Regions from separate parts of the Nitrosomonas sp. Is79A3 genome, predicted to be linked through region 3. Evidence: predicted binding sites of a transcription regulator. Region 3 holds the regulator's gene; each other region holds the start of a gene.
What was found. The regulator FliA, encoded in region 3, starts transcription of late flagellar genes. The targets are predictions, from matches to a motif close to CTAAAGTTNNCNNAAANNNTGCCGATANNA.
Positions count from the first base shown of each region.

Region 1: the regulator FliA is predicted to act here: its motif matches at 4,135-4,164, upstream of NIT79A3_RS04550 (flagellin).
Region 2: the regulator FliA is predicted to act here: its motif matches at 2,064-2,093, upstream of NIT79A3_RS17310 (PAS domain-containing methyl-accepting chemotaxis protein).

Region 1 is NC_015731.1:1,002,294-1,008,849, reverse strand. Features, by position in the region: gene NIT79A3_RS04565 (diguanylate cyclase) at 1-1,606, opposite strand, end outside; gene NIT79A3_RS04560 (response regulator transcription factor) at 1,745-2,377, opposite strand; gene NIT79A3_RS04555 (histidine kinase) at 2,394-3,965, opposite strand; gene NIT79A3_RS04550 (flagellin) at 4,262-5,713, shown strand; gene NIT79A3_RS04545 (flagellar protein FlaG) at 5,819-6,190, shown strand; gene fliD (flagellar filament capping protein FliD) at 6,223-6,556, shown strand, end outside.
Region 2 is NC_015731.1:3,712,548-3,719,103, reverse strand. Features, by position in the region: gene NIT79A3_RS17320 (DUF3135 domain-containing protein) at 1-69, opposite strand, end outside; gene NIT79A3_RS17310 (PAS domain-containing methyl-accepting chemotaxis protein) at 510-2,027, opposite strand; gene NIT79A3_RS17305 (YbaN family protein) at 2,493-2,960, opposite strand; gene NIT79A3_RS17300 (FKBP-type peptidyl-prolyl cis-trans isomerase) at 3,151-3,615, shown strand; gene NIT79A3_RS17295 (DUF748 domain-containing protein) at 3,797-6,556, shown strand, end outside.
Region 3 is NC_015731.1:2,327,544-2,334,099, forward strand. Features, by position in the region: gene NIT79A3_RS10720 (EI24 domain-containing protein) at 1-97, opposite strand, end outside; gene flgM (flagellar biosynthesis anti-sigma factor FlgM) at 405-710, shown strand; gene NIT79A3_RS10730 (flagellar protein FlgN) at 710-1,165, shown strand; gene motD (flagellar motor protein MotD) at 1,174-1,968, opposite strand; gene NIT79A3_RS10740 (flagellar motor protein) at 2,015-2,755, opposite strand; gene NIT79A3_RS10745 (RNA polymerase sigma factor FliA) at 2,816-3,532, opposite strand; gene NIT79A3_RS10750 (AAA family ATPase) at 3,539-4,435, opposite strand; gene flhF (flagellar biosynthesis protein FlhF) at 4,428-5,717, opposite strand; gene flhA (flagellar biosynthesis protein FlhA) at 5,714-6,556, opposite strand, start outside.

The DNA.
Region 1 (6,556 bases), 1.3 Mb from region 3:
CAACACCCGCACTAAAAGTGATTAACAAACGTTTATTTTCATGCAAAAAAAACTTCTTGGTTAAATTACGCCGGATCCTGGATAAGATATGTACAGCTTCTTCAAGATTTGTGTTTGGCAATAGAATTACAAACTCTTCACCACCATATCGTGACACAATATCTTCAGGGCGCGTTGTCTCCTTGACTGACTCAACCAAGTACACTAGTGCATCGTCACCCACTTGATGGCCATGCGTATCATTAAGCAGTTTGAAATTATCAATATCCAGCAGTGCAAAACATAAAGGAACCTGATGGCGCATTGAACGCGAGGTTTCGCGGTCAAAAGCATTATCTAAACCACGCCGATTTAATATTCCTGTCAGGTGATCTTCATGCACTTTCTCACCCATTTCATGTAACTCGGTTTCGAGCTGATTGATTTTATTCTGCGCCAAACTAACTTCTGCTCGAGCAGCCAAAAAATCATTGCGGTAATTTAATGTGCTTTTTTGCATCAGACTGGTTTCTTCCATAATCAGCACAAGCAGCTGATTAAGTTCTTTTATATCATCAGTATTACTGATTTTTTCAGAATATTGCTCAAGCTTATTCTGATATTCACCCGTCGTATCGGTAAGTTCTTCAATATTAGTGATTAAGGAAGTTACCATCTGCTTCAGGGTCACCTTGGCTTCACTTAAACTACGTCCGATTATTTCTTGTCTTTGCGTTATTTCTTCTAGATAATGCTCAGCTTGTGCTATCACCTGATGATCCAGTGGCCTGGAGATTGTTTCACGCAATTTACTTATCTGAACACCAATCCATTGATCTTCTGAGAGTAATTCTCCCGTGCTATCCATGAGCATATTGAGCAATTTGAGTAAGCCTTGCTGCAACTTGAGACCACTCTCACCATATGCATCAAACTTACCGCAAAATTGTTGAAAACCCGCTATGAATTGTTCCATTTCTGGCTTATCTTGAATTTTGCGCACTTGATGCGCTAACGTTCTGGCTTCTTCAACCAAAATTACGTCACCAATCTGTTTAGCAACAACCTGTTCAAGCAAGTGTGCCAGCAATTCCAATAGCTGATCAGCAAAATATCCGGCGGTCGGAGTCTGTTCTGTAACAGCATGCTTTAATTGGGAGCCTTGTGTGTCCTGATCAACCTGCGGCACTTGCAATGAGGGATTTTGCACTTGCCCATCTTCATTTGAGTCTTGGGTTGCGGCAGCCAATGCTCCCCATGAATCTACCAGCGCCTTGAGTTTGTTATGCAGTTGGTTTGAATCTTTCGAGTATTTGGCAAGAACTCGATTGACGCCATCCCGTTTCTTTGCAGTGGTCAGCGCTCCTTGCTTCTTTTCCAGTTGCTTCAACAGTGCTTCTATCGTATCTCCCCAGGTCACAGCGGATTCTATTGTTGGATTATCAACAATTCTTTGCTGATTTGTTGATGTTACCGCCGCGGAATTCACATCATCTCCGGAATTACCTGAAATCTGGTCATACAGTTTGTGATAATTATCTGGTGTTGGAGGAATTCTGAGCGATGCAAGCTGCCGCAATGTTTCACGGGCAATAATGGTTGGATTCGAATCTTTAAGCGGCTTCATAAAATTGGTCAAGAAATTTAAATTAGTGTTACCAGCAAGCTTGGAACTAAAAATATCGACCAGTCCACGTGAATCTTGATCTTAATTTATAAGGCAATCTAAGAAATATTTGGGTTAACTTGCAGAACAATTATAAAATTAGTCGACCAATTTATTCTTTATAGCATAACGAATTAATTCTGAATTATTCGTCAACTTGAGTTTCTCCAGCAAGCGCGCACGATAAACACTGACTGTTTTTGGGCTTAAAAACATTTCGGCTGATATTTCCGATAATGTTTTACCTGCGGCAATAAAGCATAGAGTCTGATATTCCCGATCGGATAAAGTGGCATAAAGCGGCTTGTCTAAATCAGAATTAATAATGTTGGCAAGTTCCTGTGCAACAACCGGACTCACATACTTATCGCCCATTGCAACCTGACGTATTGCCACTACAAGCTGCGCCGGTGCACTTTGTTTATTGAGATATCCGGATGCTCCCGCCTTTAATGCACGAATTGCAAATTCGTGTTCATTGTGCATGCTTAGCATGAGCACTGCAAGATTGGGTTTATCTTTCTTTACCTGCTTCAATATCTCGATACCATTCCTATCCGGTAAAGAAATATCCAATAACATGACATCAAAATCTTGCTGCCGTGCAATTTTTACTGCTTGAAACCCCGTCTCTGCTTCACCGGTTACTTTAATATCATCCGTTTCGCTAAGTATCTGTTTCAAACCTTGGCGAACAATTGCATGATCATCAGCAATCATCACACTTATCATGCGCACCTCCGGCTACTCAGAGCCGAGAAACCTTCTTTTTTTTCTTCATAGGCTCAGACTGCTGGGTTTCTCCAAACTCACCTTCCAGCCTATCTATATGCCCGGATTGATACTCCAGATTACTCATAGGTATCAGAATAGTCACTTTTGTACCTTTCTCCGCATCCCCCGAAATATGGAAATTTCCCTTCAATTGTTGGCAACGCTCACGCATCCCTCGAATCCCAAAAGAAGCCTGTTTTTCCATATCGATATCGGTAATACCACAGCCATTATCAATTACTTCCAAAAGAATCAGTCCTTCTAGCTCCACGAGCTTTACCTGAACACGGGATGCATTAGCATGCTTGGAAATATTTGTTAGTGTTTCCTGAAAAACACGGAAAACCGCTATCGCCAAATCAGAATCTAAAGCTATTTCATCGTTTATGCATGATACTTTACAAACAATACCTGTACGATCACTAAATTCTTTTGCCTGCCATTGAACCGCCGCAATGATACCGCAATCCAGAATACCCGGCCGCAAATCCAGAGAAATCCGGCGTGTGCTGTCAATCACGCGGTCCACTAAAGATTCTATAGATTTCGATTTTTGCTGATAAAATTCCGGCTTCCTTGCCGTTGTGTCCATACATGGAAACAACTCACATTTAATAGCAGTTAATGTTCCTCCGATATCATCATGAATTTCTCGTGCAATTCTGGCGCGCTCCTGCTCTTTGACTTTTTGCAAATAAGAGGATAATTCTGCCAACTGTTCCCGGGAACGTACAATCTCTCGTTCAGCCAGTTTGTTTCGAGTAATATTGATCATGATGCCATCCCATAACGTCGTGCCATCCGGCATTCTCCTGGGTGTTGCACGCAAACTGATCCATTTGATATCACTATCACCTTTTACTTGAATACACCCTTCCCAGTTCCAGGTCGCAAGTTGTTCCGCAGAGGTTATCATCAATTGATGATAAGACTTTCTATCATCCGGCAAAATCAACTCTGGAAATAGTTCGGGTTTATCCATCAGCTTCTGGGGTGACAGCCCCAGTAGTGTTTCACTGGCATCACTGACATAAGGAAAGCTAGTTTTTTTATTGACTGATAGCAGAAACTGAAAAACCACCCCGGGAAGATTAGATGTAATCGCTTGAAAAAGTGCTTCGCTCTTTTGCAAGGCAGTCTGTGCAGTAATAAAACGCTGGTAGTTTCCTACTTCATGCAAGCTACGCCTTATTGCTGGCATCAGTCTGGCAAGATTTTCCTTCATCATGAAATCATAAGCTCCTAGAGCCATGATATGCTCTGCCGCTTCTTCACCAACATGACTGGATACAATTATCAAAGGTATATCAAGGTATTGGGTTCTTATGGCTTGCAGCACCTCCTGCGCATTTAGCTGCGGCAAATCATAATCGGACAAAATCACATCCCAGTCCCGGATCAAAAGGGCATCGTGCAAAGCAGCAGCAGTGCTAACGCACAAACATTCAGTCTGGAAACCGCCCTGTAAAAGTATTTGCAGCACCCGATCTGCATCCTCTGCAGAATGTTCGACCATTAATATTTTTAATTTCTCTTCATTGACCATCTCAGCCCCCACCAGTTGAAGCCGATATAACTCCTAAAATTAACTTCCCAAATTAACTACCTGAATATTTATCTAATTTTACAAGATAATTTATGAGAAAAAAACAATTTATACCACGAATAGCCGATATTAACCAAATGATTAGATAAAAACCATGAAAGCAAAAATCCTAAACTTTTCAAAATGCTGTCCGATAACTGCAATCAACGGCGGTTACAAACCCTCTTGGATTGCGGGGAAAACCAACGGAACTGGCAATTATGCCAAACACATAGATATTAGAAAGGAGAACCCAAATGCCACAAATTATAAACTCTAATGTAGCCTCATTAAATGCACAACGTAACTTAAATACATCGCAAAACTCATTAAATACATCTTTAACACGTTTATCATCCGGCTTGCGTATTAATAGCGCTAAAGACGACGCTGCAGGTCTAGCGATTTCAGAAAGGATGACCTCACAAATCCGCGGCTTAAACCAAGCTGTCCGTAACGCGAATGACGGTATTTCACTGTCACAAACCGCTGAAGGTGCGTTGGGTGAAATCGGCAACAATTTACAGCGTATTCGTGAACTGGCTGTTCAGTCTGCCAATGCATCTAACAGCGCCAGTGACCGTGCTTCACTACAAGCCGAAGCTTCACAATTGAGTGCCGAAGTTACGCGGGTTGCCAGCCAAACCCAGTTTAACGGCTTGAACTTGCTGGACGGCTCTTTCCTGAATCAGAGCTTCCAAGTCGGTGCCAATGCTAACCAAACCATCAACATTGCATCAATTGGCGATGCTCGCTCTACTGCATTAGGTAGTCACACACTCACCACCAATGGAACAGCAATGGGCACAGCAACGGCTTCTGCCGCTGCTCTTGCTGCCAATGGCGTTGCTGTTGAAGCCGGCTTAACACTTGCCAATAATAAAGGAACAACCGGTAACATTAGTTATGCAGCAGGCGATGATGCCAAAGCCATTGCTGCAGCCATTAATACGGCTGCTTCCAGTATCGGCATCACTGCAACCGCATCTAACAGTGCCACGCTCGGCAATTTATCAGCCGCCGGTACTGTTGCTATGACATTAAACGGCAGCACAGTTTCTACCACTATCACTGATACTGCTGACTTAAGCGGCTTGGCATCAGCCATTAATGGATTACAATCTTCAACCGGCGTTACTGCCTCGTTCGCATCTACGACCGACAAGTCAGTAATAACGCTGTCAACAACAGATGGCAGAGATATCGTACTTTCAGATTTCACTAATGGCGTAACAACAGCTGATGTCACTGCAGGAGCGACCACAAGAACGCTAACCAGCGGTGGTAATGACTCAACGACAGTAACGGGTACCGTCGAACTTTCAAGCTCTGCTGGCCAAATTACTGCAGCTGGTTCAAATGCCACGGAATTTGGCGCTACTACCAGCTCATTCAATTCAGTCGCTACGTTGGATTTATCCACATCAGCTAATGCACAAATTGCATTGAAGACGCTGGATGCTGCTTTAAATGCCATCAGCAGCTCTCGCGGTGATCTGGGTGCAATTCAGAACCGTTTCAGTTCAACCATCTCGAATTTGCAAACCACCTCTGAGAATCTATCCGCCTCCCGTAGCCGGATTCAGGATGCTGACTTCGCTGCTGAATCAGCCAACCTGACACGTGGACAGATCCTGCAACAAGCTGGTGTAGCGATTCTTGCACAAGCAAATTCATTACCCAATAATGTTCTCTCACTGTTACGTTAAGCTGTCCGTAGCAAATGATACACCGCATTAAATAAAGCTGATGATCGCGGGCGGGATGTTATAAAAAACCTACCCGCGTTCATTTCAACTTTAAGGACTCTTATTATGAGCATCAATCAATTAAATGGAACAGGCACACTTCCGTTGCTTTCGACAACAACGTCGACTGTTCAGAAAACATCCGTGCCTAATACAGATAATGCCCCATCACCTGCTTCACCTGCCCGATCTAAAGTTGGCAATAAGCCAGAATCAGAAGAACAAATCAAACAAGCAGTTCAGAAAATCCAGGGTGCAGTTGATAATCTGGCACACAATTTGCGTTTCTCAATTGATGAAGATACTGGCAAAACGATCATTAAAGTAATGGATGTTCATACTGAAGAAGTCATCCGGCAGATTCCAACAGAAGAAGCTGTTCAGTTAGCTCGTACGTTGGATAAAGTACAAGGGCTGTTATTTAACGATAAAGCATAATCAAAAAATTCTTATATCAACAGGACTTAGAAATGCTTGCATCCCCAGGAATTGGATCCGGTTTAGATGTCAACGGTATTGTCAAACAGCTAATGGCTGTAGAGAGTCAGCCTCTTACGGCTCTTGATAACAAAGAAGCTAAACAGCAGACTCGACTAACCGCCTTTGGTACGCTAAAAGGAGCATTATCCTCATTCCAAAGCAGTCTTTCCGCATTATCCGATCCGGCAAAATTTACCGGCGTAACGGCTAACTTTGCTGATGCTACATTGGCCAGTGTAAGTGCAACCTCGTCTGCAGTAGTAGGAAGTCATTCCGTAGAGATCCAAACACTTGCACAGTCGCATAAATTAAAATCTGCCAACT
Region 2 (6,556 bases), 1.4 Mb from region 3:
AGGCTCCTCCTGAGCAAGTCTAGACCATAGGTCAAAGTCAAAATCCGATGTTTTTTCTTCTTCGTTCATATAAATATTTTAGCATCCTTCATCAGCGCATATGTACTCGTAATTAACACGCTAGCTGTTGGAGCTGAAAATGATCTAACAGGCCGTTGAAAAACTATCTGCGTTGCCGCTACGGTGTTAAAAACAGACTCAAAATGCTCATTTATCATGCATAAACTGCGCTTTTTCGCCTGTTTTTGCCTTGCATCGGCTGCCTCGAAAACGCTTTTCAACAGCCCGCTACGCCACATTGTTGACCCAGTTATGCCACAAGATATCGAATAGTAAGAGATTCATAGACTAAAAGATACTGGGCGAATTCATGCTATGTATCAGACAGATTCTGCGAAGACTAATAAATTTAATAAGAATATTAAATTTATTATATGCGAAAAATGAAAAAAGCCGGAATCAGCATTGCGACCATTCCGGCTCATTAGCTAATTCAAGCAGCGGCTTTGTTACTTGAATTGATCTGCCAGCCCAGAAATCATTTTGACTTTCTCAGTCATCGCACGGCTGGACGTTGATAATTTCTCTACTAACTGTCCATTCTGTTGTGTCACTTCATCAATTTGTGAGATAGCCTGGTTAATCTGCTCAATACCGTTTGCCTGCTCTTGTGAAGATTGGGAAATTTCACCGACAATATCAGAAATCTTTTTGACACTATCGGTAATCAATTTTAATGATTCCGCCGATTGATTGACTAATTGTGTGCCATCTTCTACCTTGGCTACACTGTCGTTGATAAGATCTTTGATTTGTTTTGCAGATTCTGCACTGCGTCCTGCCAGGGTACGCACCTCGTTAGCAACTACCGCAAAACCCCGGCCTTGCTCACCGGCGCGGGCAGCCTCGACGGCTGCATTGAGTGCCAGCAAGTTTGTTTGGAAAGCAATTTCATCAATAACGTTAGTAATGTCTGCAATTTTCTTGCTGCTATCGTTGATTTGTGACATGGCTTGTATGGTACTGGAAACCACCGCACCGCTTTTTTCCGCTTGCTTACGCGCTTCCAGGACCAAGACATTGGCCTGTTTGGCATTTTCCGCATTTTGCTGCACAGTAGAAGTAATTTCTTCCATACTGGATGCTGTTTCTTCCAAACTGGAGGCTTGATTTTCCGTGCGGCTGGAAAGATCGATATTGCCGGAAGCGATTTCTTCAGAAGCATGTTCCAATACTTCAGATGATTCTTTGACACGACCAATTGCGGTACGGAGTTTAGCCGCCTGGAATATCTGCGCATATTCCAATTGACCTATTTCATCATTTCTTCCCGTATAAACATAGCGAGCAACCGGATCGTTCGCAATTTTTTCTGATTTTTTCGCCAAATCACGCAGCCCGCTCAACATTTGATGCACGATTGCAAAGCTGCATAAGCTACCAGCAAAAAAACCAGACAAAGCAAAGATCACTGAAATCTGTCCGGTTAGTGCGAGACCTGTAAAAATCAAGCCGAAAATACCGGTAATTGCCAATGCAATTTGACCAGCTAGATTGATGGGAAATTGGGTTAATTTAACCTCATCCAGTTTTGAGCGCCGTTTATCATCTGCCGATTTTTTCGACATAATTTTGGCATACAAACCCTCTGCCCGGTCAACCCAGGCTTTTTCAGGTTTAACGCGGACCGATTGATAACCGATAATTTTACCGTCCTCGAATTGCGGACTGGCAAAGGCATCTACCCAATAGTGGTCACCACCTTTATGACGATTTTTTACCATGCCCATCCACGGATTTCCCGCTTTGAGCGCTGTCCATAGCATTGCATAAGCTTCTGGCGGCACATCGGGGTGGCGAATAATATTGTGATTTTTGTTATCAAGTTCTTCCCAGGTGAAACCACTCATCCGGATAAAATCTTCATTAACTGATGTGAGAGCACCTTTTAAATTTGTAGTTGAGATGATCACACAATCATTATTCATACCCATATCGCGTTGGGTAACTGGCTCATTAACTCTCATTGTAAACTCACTGTAGTGATTAAAAAGATAGGATTTTTCTTACGGCGAAAACTTCAAGTGCTTTAGTTTTTTTTATGATTTTATATGAAATATCAATAAACCAATGAGGTGAATAAGGGGATAGAATAAGCACTTTTCTTATAAGATAATTCTGTTCTTTTGTGGAAATAATGGCGCATAAAATAGACAGAATTAATTACATTAATCTCTTCATTAATTTTCAAGGAAAGAGTAATAATAGAATTGAAACTATAGGAAAAATTAACCAATAACGTAATTTTGTAATGAGAATTTGATCCCGGCATGCGAATCCGAGATCAAGAGTCTTCATTTAAAAGGCCGTTGAAAAACGTAATCGAGGCAGCCCGATGCAAGGCAAAAACAGGCGAAAAAGCGCAGTTTATGCGTGATAAATGAGCATTTTAAGGTTGTTTTTAACACCGCAGCGGCAATGCAGATAATTTTTCAACGGACAGTTGGAGATTCTCGCACCGGAACACGCCAGATATAGAAGGCCAATATACTGCCGATCATAATCAGCATGATCTTTTGCCATAGCTCGGGCACTATTAAAATAGAGCTGCCAAATGACAATGCCATCAATAAATAAGCCCAGCGTTTGGCGCGTCGCGGGATGCTGTGATAAATGCACCATTCGCGAATAATTGGACCGGCGATTCGATTTTCCAGTAATTTGCGATGAAAATACTCAGAACCGCGGGCAAAACAAGCTGCGGCAAGAAGCACAAAGGGTGTCGTAGGTAATACCGGTAAAAATGCGCCTAACGCGCCCAGCAACAATGCCAAAAAACCCGCTCCCAGATACAGTGCGCGTACCAACGGTGAATCGTGCAGGCATAACAAATCAGCCATTTGCTGATCTACTGTCTGCTGCTCATTCTGGTTTGTTTCACGTTGTTCAGATGCTGGCATAGTTTTGATGGATACAGAATTCGCAGTGTGAGATCAAAAGAATTTATGCTATTTAGGTCCTTATGACCAAACTTATGTGGAAACGATCAATTCGAACACAGTCGCTGATAAAGAACGGATGTTACCAGTTATAATACCTGAGAGTTAATTGTTAGAATTAACCGGATTTAACTTTTTTCTTGAGGAAACCATGCATAAAATGAAAACACTGTTTAATTTAAGTATCATCCTGCTGGCGTTGGCGCTGCTTCCCCAGACAGCCTTCTCTTATAAAGAACATGCCGCTGCTGATGAATCGGCGTTTAAAAAAATCGATGTCAAAGTCGGTGCCGGAGAGGAAGCGGAAATCGGAAAAACTGTCAATGTTCATTATACCGGCTGGCTTTATGATGAAAGCGCTCCAGACAAGAAAGGACCAAAGTTTGACAGCTCATATGACCGGAAAGAACATTTTTCATTCATGCTCGGCGCGGGACGCGTGATTAAAGGCTGGGACAAAGGCGTCGTCGGGATGAAAGTGGGCGGCCAGCGCACGTTGATTATTCCGCCATCCATGGCTTATGGCGCACGCGGCGCAGGCAATATTATTCCGCCGGATGCAACCTTGATTTTTGATGTTGAATTAATCGGTCTGAAAGCAAGCTCGCACTATTAAATCTATCATTTACCAGGTTTTTCAGGTGAATTGTATCCATTGAGCTATTTGGTTGACCGCGCTGCTACTAAATAGCTCAATCTGCATTTTGGTTTAGAAATTCTGTAATTTACAACGTACCATTATTTAAAATGTTTTGAGCAACTCGCTAACCCGTTGTAGAAATTAACAGGGCAATGCTATGACTTCGACCATACAGCCACGTTTTATTCGATACAAACGTCTGATTATCAGTCTCGGCGTGATAGCGATCCTGATCGCCACTGTGGGGGCGCTCATCACGTTTTGGTTACCGGGTTATGCCAAGTCTCAACTTGAGATCCGACTGTCTGAAGTCCTGCAACGTCCTGTCACTGTAACATCGATCGAAATAAAACCGCGTACGCTTGAGTTGCTCGTAATGGGTTTCCGTGTCGACGAGAAAATTACCTCCGATAAAAATAATACAGCGCTTTTTTCTTTCAATAAGCTGTCCGTCGCTTTGAGTATTGAATCTCTCAAGCAGCGCGCGCCCGTCCTAACAGCAATTACTCTGACAGATCCGCATTTGCGCCTGGTCCGGGAAAGCAAGGAGCAACTGAATATTTCTGATTTGCTGGAAAAATTCAGTCAACCCGCAGATGAAGAAAAAGCCGCAAGTGATCAACGCGGCCAATTCTCTATCAGCAATATCCGCATTGAGGGCGGCCGCTTTGAATTTATTGATCGATACAAAAATGCTGAGCACATAATTAACGAAATAAACCTGGGCATCCCGGTTGTCGCCAATTTCAATAGCGCCCCGGCTGATTGGATAGAACCGCACTTCAGCGCAAAGATTAACGGAGCACCTTTTTTACTCGATGGCAAATTGCGTCCTTTTGCGGCAAATCAGGAAGCAACGCTGGCTGTTAAACTCAGTAATATTGATTTAACCCAATTTGATCAATATGCAGACCTGCCAAAGGGAATCCATCTGCTTTCAGGTTATTTCGACAGCGATCTGCTGCTCACATTTACCCAGGAACCCACGAAAGCACCAGACATTACCTTAACCGGTGCAACCACATTCCGCCAAATTGCGATCAAAAATAGCGCAGTCGCCGCACCGTATCAAGCCGAGCTTAAGAAACTGAAAATCGATTTGACGCAAGCCGATTTGACGGGGAAGAAACCATCGCGGGTCAAGCTGGCTATGGATCAAGTCGCCATCACGCGTGACGGCGAGAACGAACCGGCATTAGCGCTGGCAAAGCTGGCTATCGATTCCATCACGGTCAATACAGCGGCACAGCGGATTGCATTAGGTAATATCACGCTGGATCGTTTGAGCGCCACGTTGCGTCGAGATGCCAGCGGCACGATTGATTTAACGCGCTTGTTTAATTCCCTGGACACTCAGAATCCGGCAGAGCCTCAGATTCAAGTTCATGTAGGCATTCCTATTCCTGCTAGAAAACCGGGGCATGCCAATGCCGGTATTAAACTGGCTGAAAAAGAACCCAAATTGCCCGCACCCGCACGCACAGACAATAAACCTTGGACTCCACAGATCAAAAGCATTCAACTCAAAGCAGCTACGCTACGCTATGAAGATCTTACGTTGACAAAAATTTCACCGATGATTGTCGATTCGCTGGATTTAACTCTGGAAAACATTGATCTGGATGGCGTCAATCCGTTGAATCTGGTGCTGCAGGCGCAGGTTAACCAACATGGTAACTTTAAAGCCAATGGCTCGCTGGCCTGGACGCCCCTTTCGGCTGATTTAATGCTAAACCTTGACGCGATTGATTTGGTGTCTTTACAAGGCTGGCTGGGCGATAGGCTGACGGCGCTTCTGACCAGCGGCGACATTTCCTTTAACGGAAATATCAAAGCCAGTGGCAGCCCGCTGAAAATTCTGGCAAACGGGCAGGGGAAGCTCGCCAACTTTAATATCTTTGATAGCAAAAATGCCTATGATTTGCTGCGCTGGAAGAAGCTGGATATCAGTCATCTAAATTTTGTCAATGAGCCATTGCTGCTGGATATCAGCACAATAAACTTGAGCGATTTTTATGCGCGCATGACGATTCTTCCGGATGGCAGCCTCAATCTCAAGCAAATCATTCAATCCGAAAAAACGGCAGAGTCTGGCATTGCCGTTGCCGCCGTTGAATCCACCGGTAACACCCCGGCCGCCTCAAAAGGTGAGACGCCCGTTCATATCGATAAGATTTTCCTGAAGAATGGCAATATCAATTTCAATGACCGGTTTATTAAACCGAATTACCGCGCAAATCTGACCGCGCTCTCGGGCCAGGTTGGCCCATTGTATCCCGGCAAATCCGGAAAAATAGACATACACGGCATGGTCAGCAAAACAGCGCCGCTACAAATTAGTGGAACGATAGATCCGTTCAGTGCCGAATTGCTACTGGATATCGTTGCAAAAGTTAAAGATATCGATCTGCCACCGTTTAGCCCTTATTCTGGAAAATACATCGGTTACGCGATTGAGAAGGGAAAATTGTCAGCCGATGTGAATTACCAGATCGAGAATGGTGCGTTGATAGCAGACAACAAAATCTTTCTGGATCAATTTACCCTCGGCGATAAAGTCGACAGTGAAGATGCCGTGTCTCTTCCGCTCAGCTTGGCGATTACGCTGCTTAAAAACCGCCGCGGCGAAATTAATCTCCATCTGCCGCTCAAAGGATCCATTAATGATCCCCAATTTAACCTCGGGGATGTCATTTTCACCGCATTCACTAATCTGATCACCAAAGCGATCACCTCGCCATTTACATTACTGGGTGCAGTATTTGAAGGCGGCGAAGAATTATCCAAGATTTCCTTTACTCCCGGTTTTGCAGATATCGATGCGGAAGCATTACAACGCTTGCAAACCTTGTCTCAGGTTCTAAAAGATCGCCCATCACTGCAACTGGAAATTTCCGGTCACGTTGATCCGGCTGAA
Region 3 (6,556 bases):
GTGTTGAAACCAAAATTGGCCAAATAATAATCCATGCGATCTTAAACCGTATCAGATCGCGAAATGCACTTGCAGTCGCTTTAAAAATAAAAGACATTTAGATTGTCACCAAAAAATGATACATAGGCTTAAAATGGTAATTATCTACGATCTCAACTTGATTTACTAGGCGCCTAATCCTTTACAATATGGTGAAACGGTAAGGTAAGGCAACGCCTACTATTGTTCTTTAGTTGAGAAAAATACTGAATTTCTTTTTGACTATCGCCGTAATAGTCTTAATTATGTAATACTTAAAGTGTTTGCTTTAACTTTCCAGAATCCCAACAATATAGACTTGGATACTAAAGTTCTTAATAAAGGTGCCGTTAAGCAGCCAATGAAATTTGTTATGAGGTATAAAAATGAAAATAGATAAATCTTTACAGCCAGTGTCGACGGTTTCTGTCAGTGATGGAAAAAGGCGCATTGATATCACGCCTAATCCAAGTGCAGGCCAAGAAAATAATGTGCATTTAAGTCCGAATGTTGCGAAACTGCAAAATGTCGACAGCAGCTCCGCTAGCGGCTCGATTATTAACACGGCACGTGTTCAGGAAATCAAGCAAGCAATCAGTGAAGGAAATTTTCAAATAAATCCGGAGGTCGTTGCCGATAGATTGCTTGAAACAGTTAAAGAACTGATACAGTCTAAGAAAGGTGCTATTTAATGACTTCTTCTCAGCCTTTCTTATATTTTATGAAAGAACTAGAAACTGAAAGAAACACTTTACGTGCATTTATTGAAATTCTTAAAAAAGAAGAAAATGCGCTCGTTGAAGGAAAAATAGAAAAAATAGATTACCTTGCCTCCGATAAATCACGTTTAATTGAAGAATTGATACAGTTTGATGATCATCGAAACGAATTCTTACGGAAGCAAGGTCTTTCTTTGGAAAAGAACAGCATCAATGCTTGGCTGAGCGAACAACATACTGGTCAGTCTGAAATAAAAATTTTATGGAATGAATTATTAGATCTGGCAAAAACAGCGCAACAACTTAATCATTCAAATGGTTTGATTATTTCAACTCAGCTGCAACATAATCAACGTGCTTTCACTGCACTACACTGTGCAGCAGGGAATGTTTCTTTATATGGCCCGAAAGGTCAAACTTATATTTGAATTTCATTCTAATACTCAACAATCGGGATTTCAGTTACTTTATCCGGATTCGTTGATAAAATCATAACCGTTACCCGGCGATTTCTTTTTCTACCTTCAAGTGTTTCATTAGTTTCTATGGGTCTATTCTCACCATAGCCAAGTGCAGTAAGACGATGTGCCTCAACACCATTTTCTATGAATAACCTAATCACACTACTTGCACGTGCTGAAGATAGTTCCCAATTTGAGGGAAAATTCTCGGTGTGGATGGGTAAATTATCCGTATGCCCTTCGACATGAATCTCATGCTCATGTCCCTTGATAACGTGAGCAACTGCTTGCAATGTCAAACTTGAACTGTCTGCTAGTTTAGCCTGTCCCGGTGAAAAAAGAACACTGGCATTGATTTCAACAGTAATTCCTAAAGCACTCTGTGTAACTCGCACTTGACCATCCTTTACTAAGGGCTCCAACGCATGGAGAATATTTTTCGCCATGCTTTTCATTTTTTCTTGCTTCTTTGTTTTCTGAAAACTTAGATTATCAATCAGCTTGATTGAGTCAGCCTGACTGGATTGTTGGGTATTGATAGGTGAAAACTCTGTTGATTGAGGAGGTGGAAAATTGGATGGATTATCGTTTTTAAATGCGCTAACCAGCGAAGAGCTCAAGACGCGATACTTACCCTCATTAACCGATGAAACTGCATACATTACAATAAAAAAAGCAAATAACAGCGTAATGAAATCAGCATATGAAACTAGCCAACGTTCATGATTATCCGCATGTTCATCTTCTTTTCGCTTTCTTTTCTTTAACATGGACTATTCAAAAATTCATTGGACAATCAGATATTGCACGTTCAATTTAAATGAAATAACCCTTCAAGCGGTTTTCAATTAACCGGGGATTCTCGCCACTGGCGATAGCAACAAACCCATCAACCAGTATTTCTTGCATGACCACATGTTCATTAATAATACTTTTTAACTTATTTGCTATCGGCAAAAAAATCAGATTGGCTAATCCAACACCGTATATGGTTGCAACAAAGGCGACTGCAATACCATTCCCTAAAAGTTCAGGATCCGACAAGTTCTCCATAACATGAATCAAACCCAGCACAGCCCCTAATATGCCGATCGTCGGGGCATAACCGCCAGCCGCTTCCCAAATCCGGGCAGATTGGCGTTGGTGCGCCTCTAAAGCCAATATATCAATTTCCAGAACCTCACGTAATTTTTCCGGAGTACTCCCATCGGCCAGTAGCTGCAATCCTTTCCTTGTCAAAGGATCCTTTACAACCGGCACATGCGTTTCAAGCGCTAGCAATCCTTCTTTGCGTGATATATGAGCCCAATTGATAATTTGTTTTATTAATGTTTGCGGAGAATTGATTGGCGGAAAAAATACCCACGCACTCATTTTGACTCCATTGAGGAAAATTTTCACTGGGCTTTGTAGCAAAACTGCTCCAACTGTACCACCCATAACAATCAAAAAAGCAGCAACTTGCAGCAAGGAACCAACATGACCGCCTTCGAGAATCTGCCCGCCAATTATTGCAATAAAAGCCAACAAAATACCGATAACACTATTTAAATCCATCTTTGATTTTTTATTCATCGCAGAATCCATTTAATGACACTGGATAATTCGCATGACATCTCAAAGATTTCTTAAACGGCTGCGCAAACGCGCAACTGCCTGCGTGTGTAGCTGACAAACCCTGGATTCACTAACGCCAAGCACTTCACCAATTTCTCTTAAATTCATTTCTTGTTCGTAATGCATCCCCATTACCTGTTTTTCCCGAGGGGGAAGATTATCAATAGCTGTAATCAGCAGATTCCTAAAATTCTCATCCAGAAGCACATTTAATGGATCACCTTCAGAGTCGATGAATAAACGATCCAAAAATGGTTCTTCATCATCCTGCTGAAAATCTTCGTAATAAATTAATTGAGCGCCCCGTGCACTTTGCAAAGTCTCATGGTATTCATCAAGCGACATATCCAATTCCTGAGCCAGATCCTGTTCACTGGGTGCACAGCCTTTGCGTTGCTCTAACAAATTCACCGCAGCTTCTATACGTCGCATTTTTTTTCGTATACTGCGCGGCAGCCAATCTGCCTCCCGCAATTCGTCCAAGATAGAACCGCGTATGCGCTGCGCTGCGTAACTCTCAAATTGCCGGCCATACGAACCTTCATAGCGATTGATTGCGTCAAGCAAACCAATCATCCCCGCTTGAATAAGATCATCAACCTGCACACTTGCTGGCAATCGAGTCATCATGTGATAGGCGATGCGTTTTACCAATGGCGTAAATTCCGTTATAAACTGTTCTTTATCAATAGCTTTAGTTCCGGTCGCAGTATACATATCCAATCACACCATAAAATTTGCCATACTAAGATGGCTTGTCCGAATCAATCGTTGCATGAAATTATCGATTCCCCCGGTATATTTATCCGGGCATGAAGAGCGCAAAACATTCTGAGCCAGATGTTTAAAACTAAGTGCTGCTTGCGAAGCCGGGAATGTTTCAAGCACCGGTCTACATAATTGCGTTGAATTACGTAATTTTTCATCACTTGGGATATAGCCAATATATTCCAGTGTTACAGACAGATATTGACGAGCCACTTTGTATAAATTCTGATAGATGGACAGTGATTCTGTTTCCGAGTCAACTTTATTCACCAGAACAAGGAAATTCTGTTTGGTATATTCCTGGCTCATGATTTTAATCAGCGCATACGCTCCCGTAAGGGATGCGGCTGAACCAGAAATCACGATCATGACTTGTTCTGAAGCTAAACTTAAAGGCAGGACATGGGTTGTACCGGACATTGCAGTATCAATTAACACAATATCAACAGAACCGGTAAGCTCCGCAAAACTTTTAATAAGCCAATCTTGTTCAAGCGGATTCAGCTTGTTTAATGCATGAATGCCGCGCATGGCAGATAATATGATGATATTTTCCGGGCCTTGTAAAAGCACTTGATCCAGTCTTTTATCTTTGTGGATCACGTGTAGCAAATCAAAGCGTGCCTGTAGGCCTAAACTCGTACAAATGCTGTTATGGCAGGGATTCTCGTCAATCAATAACACACGTTGGCCATTCTGCGCTAATGCCGTAGCAAGATTCACCACAATGCTCGTTTTTCCGACCCGTGCTGTTCCACCTGCGATTGTGAAAACACGCGCTGAATCAGGTGCCTGAAATAATGTCAGATTACGTAGCCCTGCCGCCTGATCGTGTAAAATCAATCTAGTCATAGGTAAATCCTGCCAATGCTTTTTCCTCTGATTGTGACGGCGTTCCACCATTCTTAGTTGCCATAATTAAAGCAAACTCCGCATCCCGCAAAGTAAAAGCGGACTCACCCGGGGTCGATTTAAAAATTCGATGCAACAAATAGCGTGGATTAGCGGCATGAATATCTTCCGGGACCTTTTGTCCGTTTGCGACATAATGCAGTGGTAATTTTCTGCGTATGACTACATCCAAAACTACGCCTAAACTGGCAGCCTCATCGACTTTTGTAATGATGCAACCGTAAATACCGCTCTTCTGGTGGGCAGAAATCACCTCATCCAGAGTTTTTCCATTCGATGCAGCACTCAAAATAAGCATACGTTTTACATCGGTGCCACAGTTGCTCAACATCGTAATCTGCTCAGCAACCATTTGATCACGTTGACTCATACCCACCGTATCAATCAACACCATATGCTTGTTTTTAAGCTCCGACAGCGTTAACTGCAAATCATCGGTATCTTTGATGTTGCGCACAGGAATACCCAATAATTGCCCATAGATTCTTAGTTGCTCATGGCCACCAATACGGTAACTATCAGTAGTCAGCAACGCGACTTTGTCTGCACCGTGCCGGATTACACAACGCGCCGCCAGTTTCGCCGTAGTCGTGGTCTTGCCGACACCAGTAGGACCGATCAGTGCATAAACACCACCCTTTTCAATCATGTCATCATTGGCAACTGTACGCAGATTAAAAGCCAATGCGGACATTGCCTGTTTCAGACTTTGTTCATAATCCAGATCGACGGGTAGTCTGTCGACAAGCCGGCGTGATAACATCGGACTAAAACCCGTATCCAACAAAGTACGTAACAGTTTTACTTTTTCTGGCCTGCGCTGCGTAAAGTTTCCCCATGCAACAGTAGCCAACTGATCTTCCAGTGTATTTTTCATCAACTGTATCTCTGCAATAATGTCGCGGGCCAATGACGCGGACATCACATCATTCGATGCTTTCACCGTTTCTGCTGGCTCACTCGCTAAAGAAAGTAGCGTTGAATAGGAGTCAACCACACTCGACTCTTTGTTTTGTCTGTGGTGAGTAATATCATTTGATGACATAGCAGACGGCCCTTGGGTATGCACCAGATCTGACATCTCAGAATCCGCCAGCGCCATGATTTCAACGCCGTCCCTTGTTTTTCTGTTCGATAATATGACGGCATCAACACCAAGTTCTTCTTTAACTTGACGTAATGCTTCTCGTGATGTGGAAGCGATATAGCGTTTTACTTTCATTTGTTACCTCCAACAAGGGAAGTGATTTTGATTTTTCGTGAATCCGGAATTTCTGAATGAGAAAGCACTCTTAATTGAGGTAATGCACGGCGTAAGAATTTCGCCAGTAAGAAACGGATAGCACCTGGTACCAGTAATACAATAGGCAATCCAAGTTTTTCTTGTTGTAGCGCTGCACTCCGGGCTTCTTTTAATAACGTGTCGGCAAGCCCGGGTTCAATCCCGGTGCCTTGAATACCACCAGACTGCATCACCTGGATAAGTATATTTTCCAATTCATGATGTAGGCTCATGACTTGGACCTCCGCGCCTGCGGGGAAAAACTGATCCACGATTGCACGACCTAAAGCCGCCCTGACAATCGCTGTTAATTCAATCGCATCTTGGGTTTGCGTTGCGTGTTCGGTCAGTACATCGATGATGGTACGCATATCCCGGATATGCACACTTTCTTCCAATAAATTGTGTAAGATTTTCTGCACCGTTGATAACGGCAATAATTTCGGAACCAGATCTTCGATAAGTTTTGGAAACTGCGCGTTGAGATGATCAAGAAGCTTTTGTAATTCCTGTCTGCCCAATAATTCGGCAGCATGTGAATGAATCAAATGGTTGATATGCGTGGTTACGACAGTGCTGGCATCGACAACGGTGTAACCATTGATTTGCGCCTGTTCACGCAGTGCAGCTTCTATCCATACAGCAGGAAGTCCAAACGCCGGATCACTGGTCACAGTCCCAGGTAACTGCATAGTGACCCGTCCCGGATTGATCGCCAAATACATACCGGAATAAGACTCCCCTTGACCGATTACCGAGCCTTTGAGTGTAATGCGATA